3 regions of the Arthrobacter sp. 2RAF6 genome follow, and region 1 is predicted to be linked to each of the others. Evidence: predicted binding sites of a transcription regulator. Region 1 holds the regulator's gene; each other region holds the start of a gene.

Region 1 (4,527 bases):
GTGGTGGCCATGGTCCATGAGAACCTGGCAGCCGAGTTGGAGTCGTTCGTCAGCAATGGTTGATCCAGAGATGGGGGAGCGCGGCGAGACCGTGGGGGAACGGACCGCCCTCGAACTCCTGGACAAAGCCGTTGCCGGTATGGGCGGCCAGAACCGCACCGGCCAACACCAGATGGCCAGGCAGGTGGCGCGGGCGATCGAGACCGGTGAACACCTCCTGGTCCAGGCGGGCACGGGCACGGGCAAGTCGCTCGCGTACCTGATTCCGCTGATTGCGCACGCGATGGAGAGCAACAAGCCCACGCTCGTGTCCACGGCCACCCTCGCCCTTCAGACGCAGATCGTGGGCCGGGATCTGCCCCGGCTCCTGGAAACGATCAATCCGGAGCTGGAGCGCCCGGTCAGCATCGCCCTGGTCAAGGGCCGGGCCAACTATGTGTGCCGGCACAAGCTCGAGGGCGGGTTCCCTAGCGAGGAGCCTGCCGAGGGGCAGTTGTTCTCCCTCGGTGAGGACACGAGCGTTCCGCATCTCGCCGCAGCCATCGGCGGGCCTGCCTCCCAGCTCGGCAAGGAAGTCCTGCGGTTGCGTGAGTGGGCCGGGAAGACGGCGACGGGGGACCGGGACGAACTCATGCCGGGTGTGACGGACCGGGCGTGGCGCCAGGTATCAGTCACGTCCATGGAGTGCCTCGGGGCGCAGAAGTGCCCGATGGCGGAGGAATGCTTCAGCGAGCTCGCCCGGCACCGTGCCGCGGAGTCCGACGTCGTGGTCACTAATCACGCGATGCTCGCAGTCAGCGCCTTCGAAGGCCTGGCGGTGCTGCCCGAATACGACATCGTCGTGGTGGACGAGGCCCACGAGCTCCAGGACCGCGTGACCGGTGCTGTGTCCGGGCAGCTGTCGGTGGCGATGATCCATGCCGCGGCGTCGAGTGCCCGCAAACACACTGCCATCACCGTGGACGCGCTGAACGCGGCTGCGGACCGCCTGGAACTCGCGATCATCGGAGCGCCCTCCGGCCTCCTGCCCAACGGGCTCAATGACGAACAACTGGATTGCGTGGACCAGCTCCGGGAAGCCTGCCGTGCAGCCCTTTCCGATTCGAAGGGCGACTCGTCCAACGCGGTCGACGGCGGGCGCCAGCTCGCGCGCTCACGGCTGATGTTGATCCTCGAACTATGCGAACGGTTGCTCTCAGCCCGGGAAAACCGGGAAGTCGTCTGGCTCTCCAGGAACAGTACCTTCGATCCGCAGCAGGGCTACACGGCGCCCGACGAGGACTCGCCTGCGCTCATCAATATCGCGCCGCTCAGCGTCGCCGGACGCCTCCGGGAAGGGCTCTTCGCGGGCCATACCGTGGTGTTGACCTCTGCCACCCTGGCTATCGGCTCTGCATTCGAGGCCACGGCCGGAGGACTGGGCCTGACTGGCCAAGGCGCCCCCAGCTGGACCGGCGTGGATGTAGGCTCTCCCTTCGACTATCCCAAGCAGGGCATGCTGTACGTCGCCAAGCACCTGCCTAAGCCGGGGCGCGGCACCTCGCCCGAGGCGCTTGACGAACTTGAAGAGCTCATCAAGGCCTCGCACGGCGGAGCCTTGTGCCTCTTCTCTTCCCGACGTGCGGCGGAGGACGCGGCGGAAGCGATGCGGTCACGCCTGGACGTGGACATCCTGTGCCAAGGCGAATCGACCATGGCGGCGTTGGTCAGGCAGTTTGCCGAGGAGGAAGACACGTGCCTGTTCGGCACCATGTCCCTTTGGCAAGGCGTTGACGTTCCAGGCGGTTCATGCCGGCTGGTAGTGATTGACCGGATCCCGTTCCCTCGTCCGGACGATCCCCTGATGACGGCACGGTCCCGCGCGGTGGCGCAGGCCGGTGGCAACGGTTTCATGGCAGTTTCGGCGACGCACGCCGCCATCCGGCTAGCCCAAGGGGCCGGCCGTCTCATCCGCTCAACGGGGGACAAAGGCGTCGTGGCAGTCCTGGATTCACGGCTTTCGACGGAGCGCTACGGCAATTTTCTCCGGGCAGCGTTGCCGCCCTTCTGGCCCACCACGGACCGTTCAATAGTGCGCGGTGCGCTCGAACGGCTTTATGCCGAGTCCGCCAAGGCTTAATACGGGCTCGTCCTAAAGCGGGGGCGAACTAAAGTGAGCGCAGGACCGAGACGACCTTGCCCATGATCGTGGCATGGTCTCCCAGGATGGGCTCGTACTGCGTGTTCTGGGGGAGCAGCCACGTATGGCCGTCGCGCTGCCGGAAGGTCTTGACGGTGGCTTCGTCGTCCAGGAGTGCGGCCACGATGTCGCCGTTGAGGGCGTCGTTTTGACGCCGTACCACCACCCAGTCCCCATCGCAGATAGCCGCGTCGATCATGGAATCGCCGGCGACCTTCAGCATGAAGAGCTCGCCATGGCCCACCAGCTGGCGGGGCAGCGGCAGGACGTCTTCGACGGTCTGGTCCGCCAGGATAGGTCCACCGGCAGCAATGCGCCCGACGAGGGGAACCATGGCCGTGTCACTTGCACTCGCAAGTTCCGTGACGGCCATGCCGCCGGCGCTGCGGAGTTTCGCCGGCGCGTCAACGCCGGGTATGACGGAGCCGCCGTCCAGGGTCAACGGCATGAGGACTTCCATTGCACGCGGGCGCTTGGGATCGCGACGAAGATAGCCAAGCTTCTCGAGCTGTGACAACTGGTGCGTGACGCTGGACAAGCTGGCCAAGCCAACCGTGTCCCCGATTTCGCGCATCGACGGCGGATAGCCATGATCGTTCACCGAACGTTGGATGGTCTCCAGGATCTTCTTCTGGCGGACAGTCAGGCTCTTGGGTGTCTTCTGCGGCTGCTGGCTCCGCGCTGAAGCCGACCCGCTGCCAGTGGCTTTCGCTGCCATGTTCGCCAACGCCCTTCCGTTCCGCCCGTGCGGCGCTGAGGCCTTGCCGGGACTGTCGGCCTGAAATGTCAGACCCTCCTGTTGCACTGATTCAGTGCTCGTTCCTTCACTCAAACGTAGGGCAGGCACAGGCGTTTATCAAACATTTGTTCTAGCGAGTCTCGACATCATTCGTTGATAAGTGCTAAAAATGTCATAGCAAGGTTCGAATATGTGTTCTATAAAAGTGGCGCAGGATCCGGGTGTTCGTTCGAATCGTTCGAACAGAACAACGAACAGCCATCCTGCAAGCACTGACTGAAGGCAAGAATTGGCAGCCGCAACCAGAGATTCCGGAACGCGGCATTGTTCAGAAGGGCTCAGCTCATGTCCGCAATCACCATCACCCACAGGTCCGGCCGCAGTACGGCACCGGGTCGGCTTCGCCTGACCCGCCGGGGCCGCATGGTCTTCTTCGGCATCCCGGCAATGCTCTTGGTCGCAGTGCTGCTCAGCCTGGCGGGATTCCTGAATTCGCCGGCCAAGGCTGCTGATTCCGCCGCCGAGCTGCAGCCCACCTCCAGTACGAGCGTCACGGTGCAAGTCGGCCAGTCCTTGTGGGGGATTGCGGGAACCGCCGCGCCTTCCCGGGACCCACGAGACGTCGTTGCCGAGATTATCCAGCTGAACAACCTTCAGGACGGCCGCATCGTGCCGGGCCAGCAGCTGTTTATTCCGTCCACCTGACAGCAACCTTGACCGGGCTGACAGCTCGCCTGAACGGCCGCCGGGTCGTCACAGTTTCAGTGCATCCACCGCGGCGCCTTAAACTGTCATGGTGAGTGACCAGCTTGAGCGACTTGACCGACTTCCCCTCCGGACCAACCTCCGCGGCCTGAGCCCGTATGGCGCGCCGCAGCTTGATGTTCCGATTTTGCTCAACGTCAACGAAAACACGCATGGCGTACCGGCCGATGTCCAGGCGGCCATCACCGAAGCGGTTGCGGCAGCCGCCGTTGGACTGAACCGCTATCCCGACCGGGAATTCACTGAACTCCGCGAGGCCCTTGCGGAATACCTCGGCCACGACCTTGCGGCCGAGAACATCTGGGCAGCCAACGGCTCCAATGAAGTACTGCAGCAGATCCTCCAGGTTTTCGGCGGCCCCGGCCGGACCGCGCTCGGGTTCCCGCCCACGTATTCCATGTACCCGTTGCTGGCCAGCGGAACCGACACTGCATACATCGCTGGAGTTCGCGCTGAAGACTATGGACTCGATGCGACCTCGGCCGCCGCGCAGGTCCGCGAACTCAAGCCGAACGTCGTGTTCCTCTGCTCCCCGAACAATCCCACCGGCACGGGACTTGGCCTGGACGTCGTCGAAGCCGTTTACGAAGCCGGCGAGGCGAGCCAGACGGTGGTGATCGTCGACGAGGCCTACCACGAGTTCGCCCACGACAACACGCCAAGTGCGTTGACGCTGCTCCCCGGCCGGGAGCGGCTCATTGTCTCCCGGACCATGAGCAAGGCCTTCGCCCTCGCCGGTGCACGCATCGGCTACATGGCAGCTGCTCCCGAGGTCGCCGATGCGATCCGCTTGGTCCGCCTTCCGTATCACCTCTCCGCCATCACCCAGGCAACCGCGCTGGCG
Region 2 (4,527 bases), on a different contig from region 1:
CAGCAGAGACTTGATGGCGTCCAACGTTTCGTCGTCCTCCATGAGCCTCGCCGGGTCGTCGGCACCAAAGTCATGGCTGACAGGCCGTGACACCCGAACCGGAAAGAAGAACGGCGTCCCGTCGGAGAACTGCAGGTATTCGCGCTCAACCGTGCGCCCGTCCGCCAGCACGACCGGCTTCTTCTTGGCTGTCCTCTTGATGAACGAACGGGTGCGGCGAACCAGATGATCGCTCATAAGACGCTTCCAATCCTCCGATTCCTCAGAGAATCGGAAGGCCGCCAACGTGTTGGTCTTCCCGTCCACTTTCTCCGCAAGTGCCGGGTTCAATGCCAAAGCTGCCATTGGTTCAATGCCCAGGTCGTCGTCTTCGTCCAGGTACAACCCGATCTGGTTAGCGACGTCCTCAAAGGCAAGGTTGTACGGCGTAGCGGTCAACAACAGGACCTTCGAGTCGTTTCCACGCACATACTCTCTGATGGCCTCGTAGTCTTTTCGCGTATTGGTGCGTAGGTTGTGGGACTCGTCGCAGATCACCAGCTGGAAACGTTTCAGTTCCGGAAGGACCTTGGCGGCCATCGAGTAGGGAACGACGCGGCCTGGGATGTCATAGGCGTCAAGGTGCTTCTGCCACATCTCCTCAAGGTTCTTCGGGCATAGGACAAGCGTGGAGTAATCCTCCGCGGCCTGCAGCAGCATGGCCGTGGCCACTGCAGTGAGGGTCTTACCCAGGCCGACCACGTCGCCAAGCATTGTGCCGCCCCTGCGGACTATCCGCCGCGCCAGGATTCGGACGGCGCTCTCTTGATAATCAAGGAGCAACTGATGCATCGATGGGGGCAGTACGTAGCCGTAACCGTCTCGGACATCCTGCGACATAGAATGGCAGACCTTCAGGAAAACCTCGAAAGGCGTGGGCTGCTGTTCTGCTGCCCAGGATTCCTCAATCAGCTCAATGATCTGTTCGGTGATCGGCAGCGAGAACGTGTCATCCCAATGGGTGGTAAACCAATCGTCCAGCTTGCGTGCAGCGTCCTGTTCTAGGACATCGACGTTGAGTTCGAGATTCCTGTAGAGTCCCGCCGCCGTCAGGTTGGACGACCCGAGGTAACCCATGACGGGAAGGGCATAGTGGCCGGGGTTGTGCAGAATGTAGGCCTTGCCGTGCAGGGGGCGCCGTGTGAATACCTTGATTTCGACCAAACCGGAACGGAGCTGCCGCTTCAGCGCACGAAGCGAAGTCTGGCCTTCTTTAGTGGAAAGACCCCTCATGAGCTGTTCTCGCAGGTGGCTTACCAGCTGGGCCTGCCGCATTCGGGCGGACTCAAAATCGGCAATCCCTGCATGCGGGTCCGGCGGCTGAACCTGTTCCTGAAGATCTTGCAACATGGAATCCGCGGCCGAGGGTGCCACCATCCCAACAAGGATCCGCGCAGCCGGATCACCCGACACTCCGTCTGCTTGCTGTTTCGCATCCACCAGCTCCGAGAACGTCCCCCACCCTCGCAAGTCGAAATAGCCTGTGGCTACGTCTATGCGCTTATGCTCCGGAAATGTTTTGAGGAGGCTGCCTCCGAGAGTGTTGGTCTCAGAGTTGTCGAAGATCGTCGGCATTTTCCCCCACTAGTATTCCCCGCTCCTCATATAAGAAGTCGGCAATCGGCGCAGATTGTCAGTGCAATCTTATGACTTTGCAGAACGAAGCCTCCTACAAATGCGCCTGACCTCCACTAGTTCCCTTGGTGCGCCGACTCTGAGGCTGCAAACAATCAACACGGTCACCAACCGCAGATACGTCACCATCGGGACAAGTGAATTTGCCCAGCTTGGTTGGTGTACTTCTCCAATGACGCAGGCCGCCCATGGCCGGCGACCGTGCACATCCCTGGCTGGGCTTGAACTGAGTAGAACTGCGGTTAGGGAACCAGATGCAAGACCGGTTGTGTCGAGGTTGTTTGCCTTGGCTGAGGACAGGGACTCCCCGTCTTTGTGTCATGGATCCGCCCCACGCTGGCCAATCGGTTGGCGTGCATCCCAACGCTGGCGTCGACAATGACACTTAGCACTTCCCTCGCCCGGGTGCGCCGGTTCGCGCTTGGCAAATGGCTCGAGCGCAGAGGCGACAGCCACCTCTGTCCGGCAGATACTGGAACCGAGGCGTCAGGCCGGTGGTTCCTGGTCCTGGCTCAAACTGTCGGTGGCGACACATAGTGTCGAACGCATATTCTATTAACAGTTTTTATATTAGAAGGTGTGTTCTAGTGCTGGATGTTGATGAGCGTGTGTTAGTACGGACGACTCCGGACGGATTGCCCCTGGGTTTTGAGTGGCGGGACCGGCAGTATCGGAGCACCGAGACACCTCTGCGGTTCTACACCCGTCGCCCGTGGTGGGTCGAGCAGGCCCGTATTCAGAAGGGCATCGGCCCGCAGGTCCTCGAGACGGAGACCTGGCGGATTACCGCCTCGGGCCGCGGACGTTCGGCCGAGCGGGTGTTCGAGCTGGTCCGTGACGACGCTGATTGGGTGCTGGCCCGGATCCTCGGCTAGAAGCTTCTGATGTTTACCCACCTGCACGCCGCGTCGGCGTTTTCAGCACATTACGGGGTGGACTGGCCGGACACACTGGCGGCTGCGGCAAAGGCCGGGGGAGCGGACGCCCTGGCCATGACCGACCGTGACGGGCTCTACGGGATCCCCAAACACATCGGGGCGTGCATCGCGGCCGGAATCGATCCGATCCTCGGCGTCGAGCTCGCCGTCCTCGACGACGATGGAGCCGTGGGCGGACGCGTCGTTGTCCTGGCCCACGGCCACAACGGCGGCGTCGGCTATGCGGCGCTGTGCCGACTGGTCTCGGCCGCCCACGCCCGCAAGACCGTCGCGGTGACCCGGGCGGAGATCGCGGAGCATCTTGTCACCGATGCCGGCCCGGTGGGGACCGTGCTGCTTGGGCCGTTGTCCGACGTCGGGCTCAAGGTCGGGACCCGCGGTGACGGCATGGCCCTGATGGACCAATGGCTCGCCGTCGTGCCCAGGGAAGCGTTGCGGGTCGAGGTCGTCTCCCACCTGTCCGCGCCCGGGCTGCCGTTCAGCCACACCCACGCCACACGGATGCTCCGCCTCGCCGGACGCGCCAGGGTCACGGCGGTGCTGACCAATGCCGTCCGTTACGTTCTGCCGGACGGGGCGATCACCGCTGACATCCTGGATGCCGCCCGGGCGCTGCGCCGCCTGGACGAGACCGGGGTCCAGCCCACGGCCCAGGCCTGGCTCAAACCTGCACCGATGATGAAGGCCCTCGCCGCGGAGATCGCCGCGGTAGGCCAGGCCGGCGCCGGAGCCGCGAAAGACCTGCTCGCTGAGACCGCGGCCCTGGCGGACCGGTGCCGGATCGATCCTGTCGGCGATGCGGGCTGGGGTGTGCCGGTGATGCCCGAAGCCTCCATCATCGGCATCATCGGCATCACCGGCGACCCGCTCACTGTCCTGTGGGAACGGGCCCGGGCCGGGGTCAACACCCTCTACACCGGCTCTGACAAGACTGCCATGGAGGTGGTGGAGTCGAGGTTGCGGCTCGAGATGGACACGATCGCCGAACTGGGGTTCGCGTCCTATTTCCTGACCGTGGCCGAGGTTGCCCGGCTCATCCGGGACATGGGGATCCGCTCCGCGGCCCGCGGCTCCGGGGCCGGGTCTCTGGTCAACTACGCCTTGGGCATCTCGTTCGTGGATCCGATCCGCCACGACCTGCTGTTCGAACGGTTCCTGAGCACCCGGCGCCGGACCCTGCCGGACGTGGACATCGACGTCGAGTCCGCCCGCCGGCACGACATCTATCACGAGATCTTCCTGCGCTTCGGCCCGGAACGGGTCACCCTGATGTCGATGCAGTCCGGCTACCGGGCCCGCGGCGCGGCCCGGGACGCCGGCATGGTCCTGGGCATGGACCCGGACGACATCGACGGGATCGCCAAGAACCTCTGGCGCTTCTCCGCCTCCCACTTCCGGGAGGCCATGGCCGAGAAACCCGAACTGCGGGACCTGGCCGAACGGGTGGAAGGCAGCCGGCAGCTGGACCTTCTCGTGGACATCACCGAACGCCTGGACCGGCTGCCGCGGCATATCTCCATGCACCCCTGCGGGGTGATCCTCTCCGACACGTCCCTCCTGGACCGCACCCCGGTGCAACCGTCCGGGATGGGCCTGCCGATGTCCCAGTACGACAAGCACGACATGGACCCGATGGGCATGATCAAACTCGACGTCCTCGGGGTCAGGATGCAGTCGGCCATGGCCTACGCCGTCACCGAAATCCGACGCACCACCGGGGAAAACATCGACCTCGAGGCCGTGCCGCTGGACGATGAACCGACCTTCGAGCTGATCCGTTCCACCCACACGCTGGGGTGTTTCCAGATTGAATCCCCGGGCCAGCGCGAACTCGTGGGAAAGCTCCAGCCGGCCGTGTTCGATGACCTGATCACCGACATCAGCCTCTTCCGCCCCGGGCCCATGCAGGCCGAGA
Region 3 (4,527 bases), on a different contig from region 1:
TCCACCGGTCCGCGCGCGTAATGCCGGTAAGAACCCGGAAACTGGAGGCTTTAGCGAAGACCGGAGCGGCGATCCGCTTGAGGGATTCGGTATCCAACAACCCTTGATCCGCCAGTCGACAAGACTGCGCCAGTCCGGCGGACTCGTCCAGCAAACCCAGCGACGCCGCGACACTGGCGCCGTAGCTGTCTGCATCGAGAAGGATCACTGAATTGCCTTCAGCCGCCAGCTCTGCGGCAATGTTGACAGCCACAAGAGTCCTGCCAGGCGCCCCGGTGGGCCCCCAGACGGCGATGATCCGGCCAGCCCCTGCCGGCACGCGCTCCGGCTCTTCCTGCGCATCGGTGGGACGGAGTTCCGCGGCGGTGTCCGCGAACCCGGAATCCCGCGGCTCCGCGCGCCGCCTACCCGGTCCGGGCAGCTGTCCCACGGCATCGGAAATCTTGGAAGCAAGCGTCGCCGAATCTACATCCAGGGACGCTGTCACGACGCCGATGCTGCGCAGGCGGCCCTCCTCCTCCGAGTCATCGCTCAAGGCAACGATGGAGACTCCGACAGCCGCCAACCGGTCGACCAGCGACGCCGTCAATTCCTCGGCACCCTCGGCTATGACCGCTGCGCGCGCGAGACCGCTTTGGCAAGCGGCCAGAAGTTCCGCGAGTTCGCCGCACCGACGCACCACCGTCACCGGCCCGTGGAGCCGCTCGAGTCCCCCGACCAAATCTTCCCGGGACTGCCCGACTGTGACAACGGGGATACTCACTTGCCGGCACCGCCCGGATTCCACACCACGGCAATCTTCGATTTATTTGCCTGCGCTCCAAGAAGTTTAGGCATCTGCTCGTCGGTCACAAGGACGAGAACCACTTTCTCCCTGGACGCTCCGAGGGTGGTGGCCCCCTCCGTGACCTGGGCGATCTCCGCACCGGGCAATAGTAACTGCGGCGTGCCGAAGCCGTTGCGCGCATCGGGGAGGGCTACCCAGACGTCAACGCGGGATCCCGCCACAGCCTGGGAAGGCAGTGATTCCTGGATCGCGATCGCCACCGGTTTGCGGTCCAGGGTGTCGGCGGCCCCGAGGCTCTCCTGCGGGACAAGTTGGTTCTTGGCAATTCTCTGAACGGCAACTCTTCCTTCGGGCAGACCGTCAGCCAGGGTCACGTAACTGGACTCAATGTCGTCGAGCCTGACTTTGACGATCGCAAGATCGTCCTTGCTGACTCTCTGGCCCACGGCAATCGACTCGCGCGCGGCATACACCTGAATGGTGCGGTCCGCGGTTCCAACGATGGCGATGACTCCGGCCAGCGATGCCAGGACCAGAAGAATCCCCACCAAAAGTCGTGGATCCCTCCACGAGGGCTTCCTGAGCCGCGCCGCAGCGGCCCCGCTAGTTACACCCATGATGCTCCCCGTTTGCATTGTTTGTCGGCGTCGACCTTCAGTGGCCTTTATTCTGACCGCAAGTGGGTCCCTTCCGAAAGCCAAATGCCTCAAATTACGTCAACCTGTGGATAACCCCGGCAAGTGGGTCGAACAGTGGCAAAATGGATGCATGCCCCGATTCCTCACCCTCGCTGATGTCGCCGAACAGCTCCAGATCAACTCGCCGCAGGCATACGCCTTGGTGCGAAGCGGAGAGCTCAAGGCCATCCAGGTGGGTGGCCGGGGCCAATGGCGCGTCGAAGAGAAGATGTTGGAGCAGTACATCGAGGAACGCTATGCCGAGGCGAGCAGGATAATCCAAGAGGCCAAATCCAAGTCCTCCTGATCTCCCTCCAGCCCCCCCCAGGTAGCTGGGGCGGGGACGCTGGCCCGGGCTACAAGTCTTGGCCCCGCAATGAACGCAGCGCGGCAAGCGACTGGAACGGAATTGTCGCCACAGACGCGACGTTCCCGGACCGGCGGACTTCACCCGGCAACATGACAGCGAGATCAAAGTGGTCCCTGCCCACGCGATCAATGACGCCCCGCATCATCCGCTCCTCCCGCGCCGACTCAAGCAGGTGAACCGCCAGTTCCGCCCGGTCGCGGGCGAGCATTCGGAGTGCGCTGGCCAGGCCAAGCCGCTGTGACGCCGTCGATTGGCCTGCCCGCGCCTGCCGGCCAAGACCCCGATAGGTCAATACTGCCGTGACGGGCACCAGCCACTGGTGGGGACCTTCGTCCAGGACCAACGATTCGCTTCCGACATGACTGAGCGTCCCGGACACCTGTGTCCCGGACCGCAGCGTCACATCGATCTTCTGGCCGATTGCTCCACGCAGCCTGTCGGAGACGTCGATTACGGCCATCTCCATGCGGGCCCGCTCTGAAATTTCGGATTCAAGTCCCAACAATCTTTCGGAGGCCAGTTGTGCCTCCATGTCTTCAAACAGGGCATCCCAACGCATTGCGTCAGCGTAAGCGGGCCCGCGTCGATGGTCAATCTTTCTTCATCGACGACCAACTCCTAGACAAATACACCTTGCTGTGGCCAAAATAAGTCAATCATTATCAAACCGCATCAAATAGTATCAAATTTCATCAACCGGCTAAGGGGAACCCATGGAACAGACGAACAGGCTCGTTCGGAACGATGTTGCCATGGCGGCGACCATCCTGGTGCTCGCTCTCTTGCTCACTGTCACCGGACTGATCCTGGTTGACCGATGGCACTCCGCAGCAGGACGACTCCAGGCACCCACGTTTGAAGACCTTCTGGGATTTGTCGCAACTGCAGCCGGTCTGGGGATCGGGGCCTGGTGGATCGCCACGTTCCTTCTGGCAATGGCCGCCGCGCTCCTCCAGCAATCGGGAAAGGACCGCTGTGCAACCGCCACCGCCAAGTTCAGCCCTGCCTTCATGCGCAGACTGGCGGTGGTAATTCTGGGCCTGAATCTCGTGGGAATGCCCTTGGCGAATGCGTCACAGGCGCAGCTTGAACCAGCGTGGAGTCCGGCAAACGGCTCAGTACCGTCCAGCGGCATCTCCGCCCAATGGACACCCGTCTCGAGTCCTTCTCCCCATCTCCCCGTCGTGCCCTCGCTTGAGTCCGGACCATCAGAGATCGACCCCCATTGGCAACCCCGCGCACCTGCCGCCGAGCCGGGGCTTCTGGGGGCCCGGCCACAGCGGGCCGCGGAACAGTCTGCCTCGCCGAATCAGGGCGAAGTAGTGGTGAGGCGAGGCGATTCACTCTGGTCGATTGCCGCCCGGCAGCTCGGCCCCCTGGCCAGCGACGTCGACATTGCCCTCCACTGGCCGAAGTGGTACGCCGCAAACCGACATGTCGTCGGAGACGACCCGGGTCTCCTTGTCCCGGGTCAGATCCTGCAATCACCGCCTAAGTAGCTCCCCAGCCGGACCACCACCAACCGAAACACCACCAACCGCCGCCAACCAGCGATCCGTAACCGAGGAAGTCCATGAGCGCATCCCCAGCCGGCCACAGCTTGCCCAATGCAGCCCTCCAGGCAACTTCGCCACCCATTGCCTCCCGTTCAATCGCGGCTTCGCCTCGCGCCAAAGCGAGAATGGACGGCCCGTCCGGCAGGGGGCCGTCTTCTCCGCGCAAAGCGGCCCAAATCTTCAGCCTCGACGGGGAAATCCGCGCGCTGGCCCGCAGCATCGCCCAAGCCGCGGTCGAAGTCCTTGCCGGCACCCGGCCCGCGCAACAGCTCTCACGGACCCTGGACCCCAGATGCCTCAACGCGCTGCAACACCGGGCCGCACTGACGCGGGCCCATGTTGCCAACGCCCAAGGCGGGCAGTCTCGCCTTCACCGAAGTCCGATGGTCCGCTCCGTGCGTGTCTGCGCGGTGAACGACGGAGTGTACGAGGCCAGCTTGGTTGTCTCGGAAGAACTCCGCTCCCGCGCCGTAGCCATGAGGCTTGAAGGGAGCAACGGCGCGTGGAAGGTCACCGCCCTCGAAATCGGCTGACGGCGGAGTTCATCCGTCAGCTGCATGCGTCAGGCAATCGCAGTGTCAGCGGCGCTTCTTCTTGCTGGATCCGCGCTGCTTGTCATCGGCGGCGGCCTTGGCGGGGTTGCCTGAGCGTCCCGAGGCCCGCCCTTCGACGCGGGTCTGGCTCGCGCCGTCTTCACCAGGTGCCGTGTACTGCAGCTGAACAGGCTTTTCCGGGGCTTCGAGGCCGGCCGCGCGGATCTGTGGATCGTGATGTTCCACGTGACCGCCTTCTGGGCTGCCATCCACCACCACTACGTCCTCAGCGGGCGTTACTTCCACTTCCAGGTTGTAGAGGAAGCCAACGCTCTCCTCGCGGATGGCCTCCATCATGCTCTGGAACATCGTGAATCCTTCACGCTGGTACTCGACCAGGGGATCCCTTTGGGCCATGGCACGCAGGCCAATGCCCTCTTTGAGGTAGTCCATCTCATAGAGGTGTTCCTGCCACTTGCGTCCAAGGACCGAGAGGACAACCCTGCGCTCGAGCTCGCGCATGTTCTCGGCGCCAATGGCTTCTTCCCGCTCCTTGTAAACGAGCTGCGCGTCGGAAAGGATCTCGTTTTTGAGGAATTCAACG

What was found. The regulator LexA, encoded in region 1, represses DNA repair genes until DNA is damaged. The targets are predictions, from matches to a motif close to TCGAACANNTGTTCGA.
Region 2: AB4Z38_RS17115 (DUF6504 family protein) is a predicted target of LexA. The motif match lies at 2,214-2,229, and genes of this name have one in related genera.
Region 3: AB4Z38_RS01340 (LysM peptidoglycan-binding domain-containing protein) is a predicted target of LexA. The motif match lies at 2,332-2,347, and genes of this name have one in related genera.

The regions. Positions count from the first base shown of each region.
Region 1 covers NZ_JBFRGF010000041.1:13,879-18,405, reverse strand. The annotation lists gene hflX (GTPase HflX) at 1-63, shown strand, start outside; gene AB4Z38_RS21545 (ATP-dependent DNA helicase) at 56-2,119, shown strand; gene lexA (transcriptional repressor LexA) at 2,148-2,897, opposite strand; gene AB4Z38_RS21535 (LysM peptidoglycan-binding domain-containing protein) at 3,264-3,623, shown strand; gene AB4Z38_RS21530 (histidinol-phosphate transaminase) at 3,715-4,527, shown strand, end outside.
Region 2 covers NZ_JBFRGF010000025.1:68,751-73,277, forward strand. The annotation lists gene AB4Z38_RS17110 (helicase-related protein) at 1-1,614, opposite strand, end outside; gene AB4Z38_RS17115 (DUF6504 family protein) at 2,262-2,549, shown strand; gene AB4Z38_RS17120 (DNA polymerase III subunit alpha) at 2,556-4,527, shown strand, end outside.
Region 3 covers NZ_JBFRGF010000001.1:280,059-284,585, reverse strand. The annotation lists gene AB4Z38_RS01360 (AAA family ATPase) at 1-763, opposite strand, end outside; gene AB4Z38_RS01355 (SAF domain-containing protein) at 760-1,404, opposite strand; gene AB4Z38_RS01350 (helix-turn-helix domain-containing protein) at 1,556-1,771, shown strand; gene AB4Z38_RS01345 (hypothetical protein) at 1,821-2,300, opposite strand; gene AB4Z38_RS01340 (LysM peptidoglycan-binding domain-containing protein) at 2,548-3,333, shown strand; gene AB4Z38_RS01335 (Rv3235 family protein) at 3,408-3,923, shown strand; gene secA (preprotein translocase subunit SecA) at 3,969-4,527, opposite strand, start outside.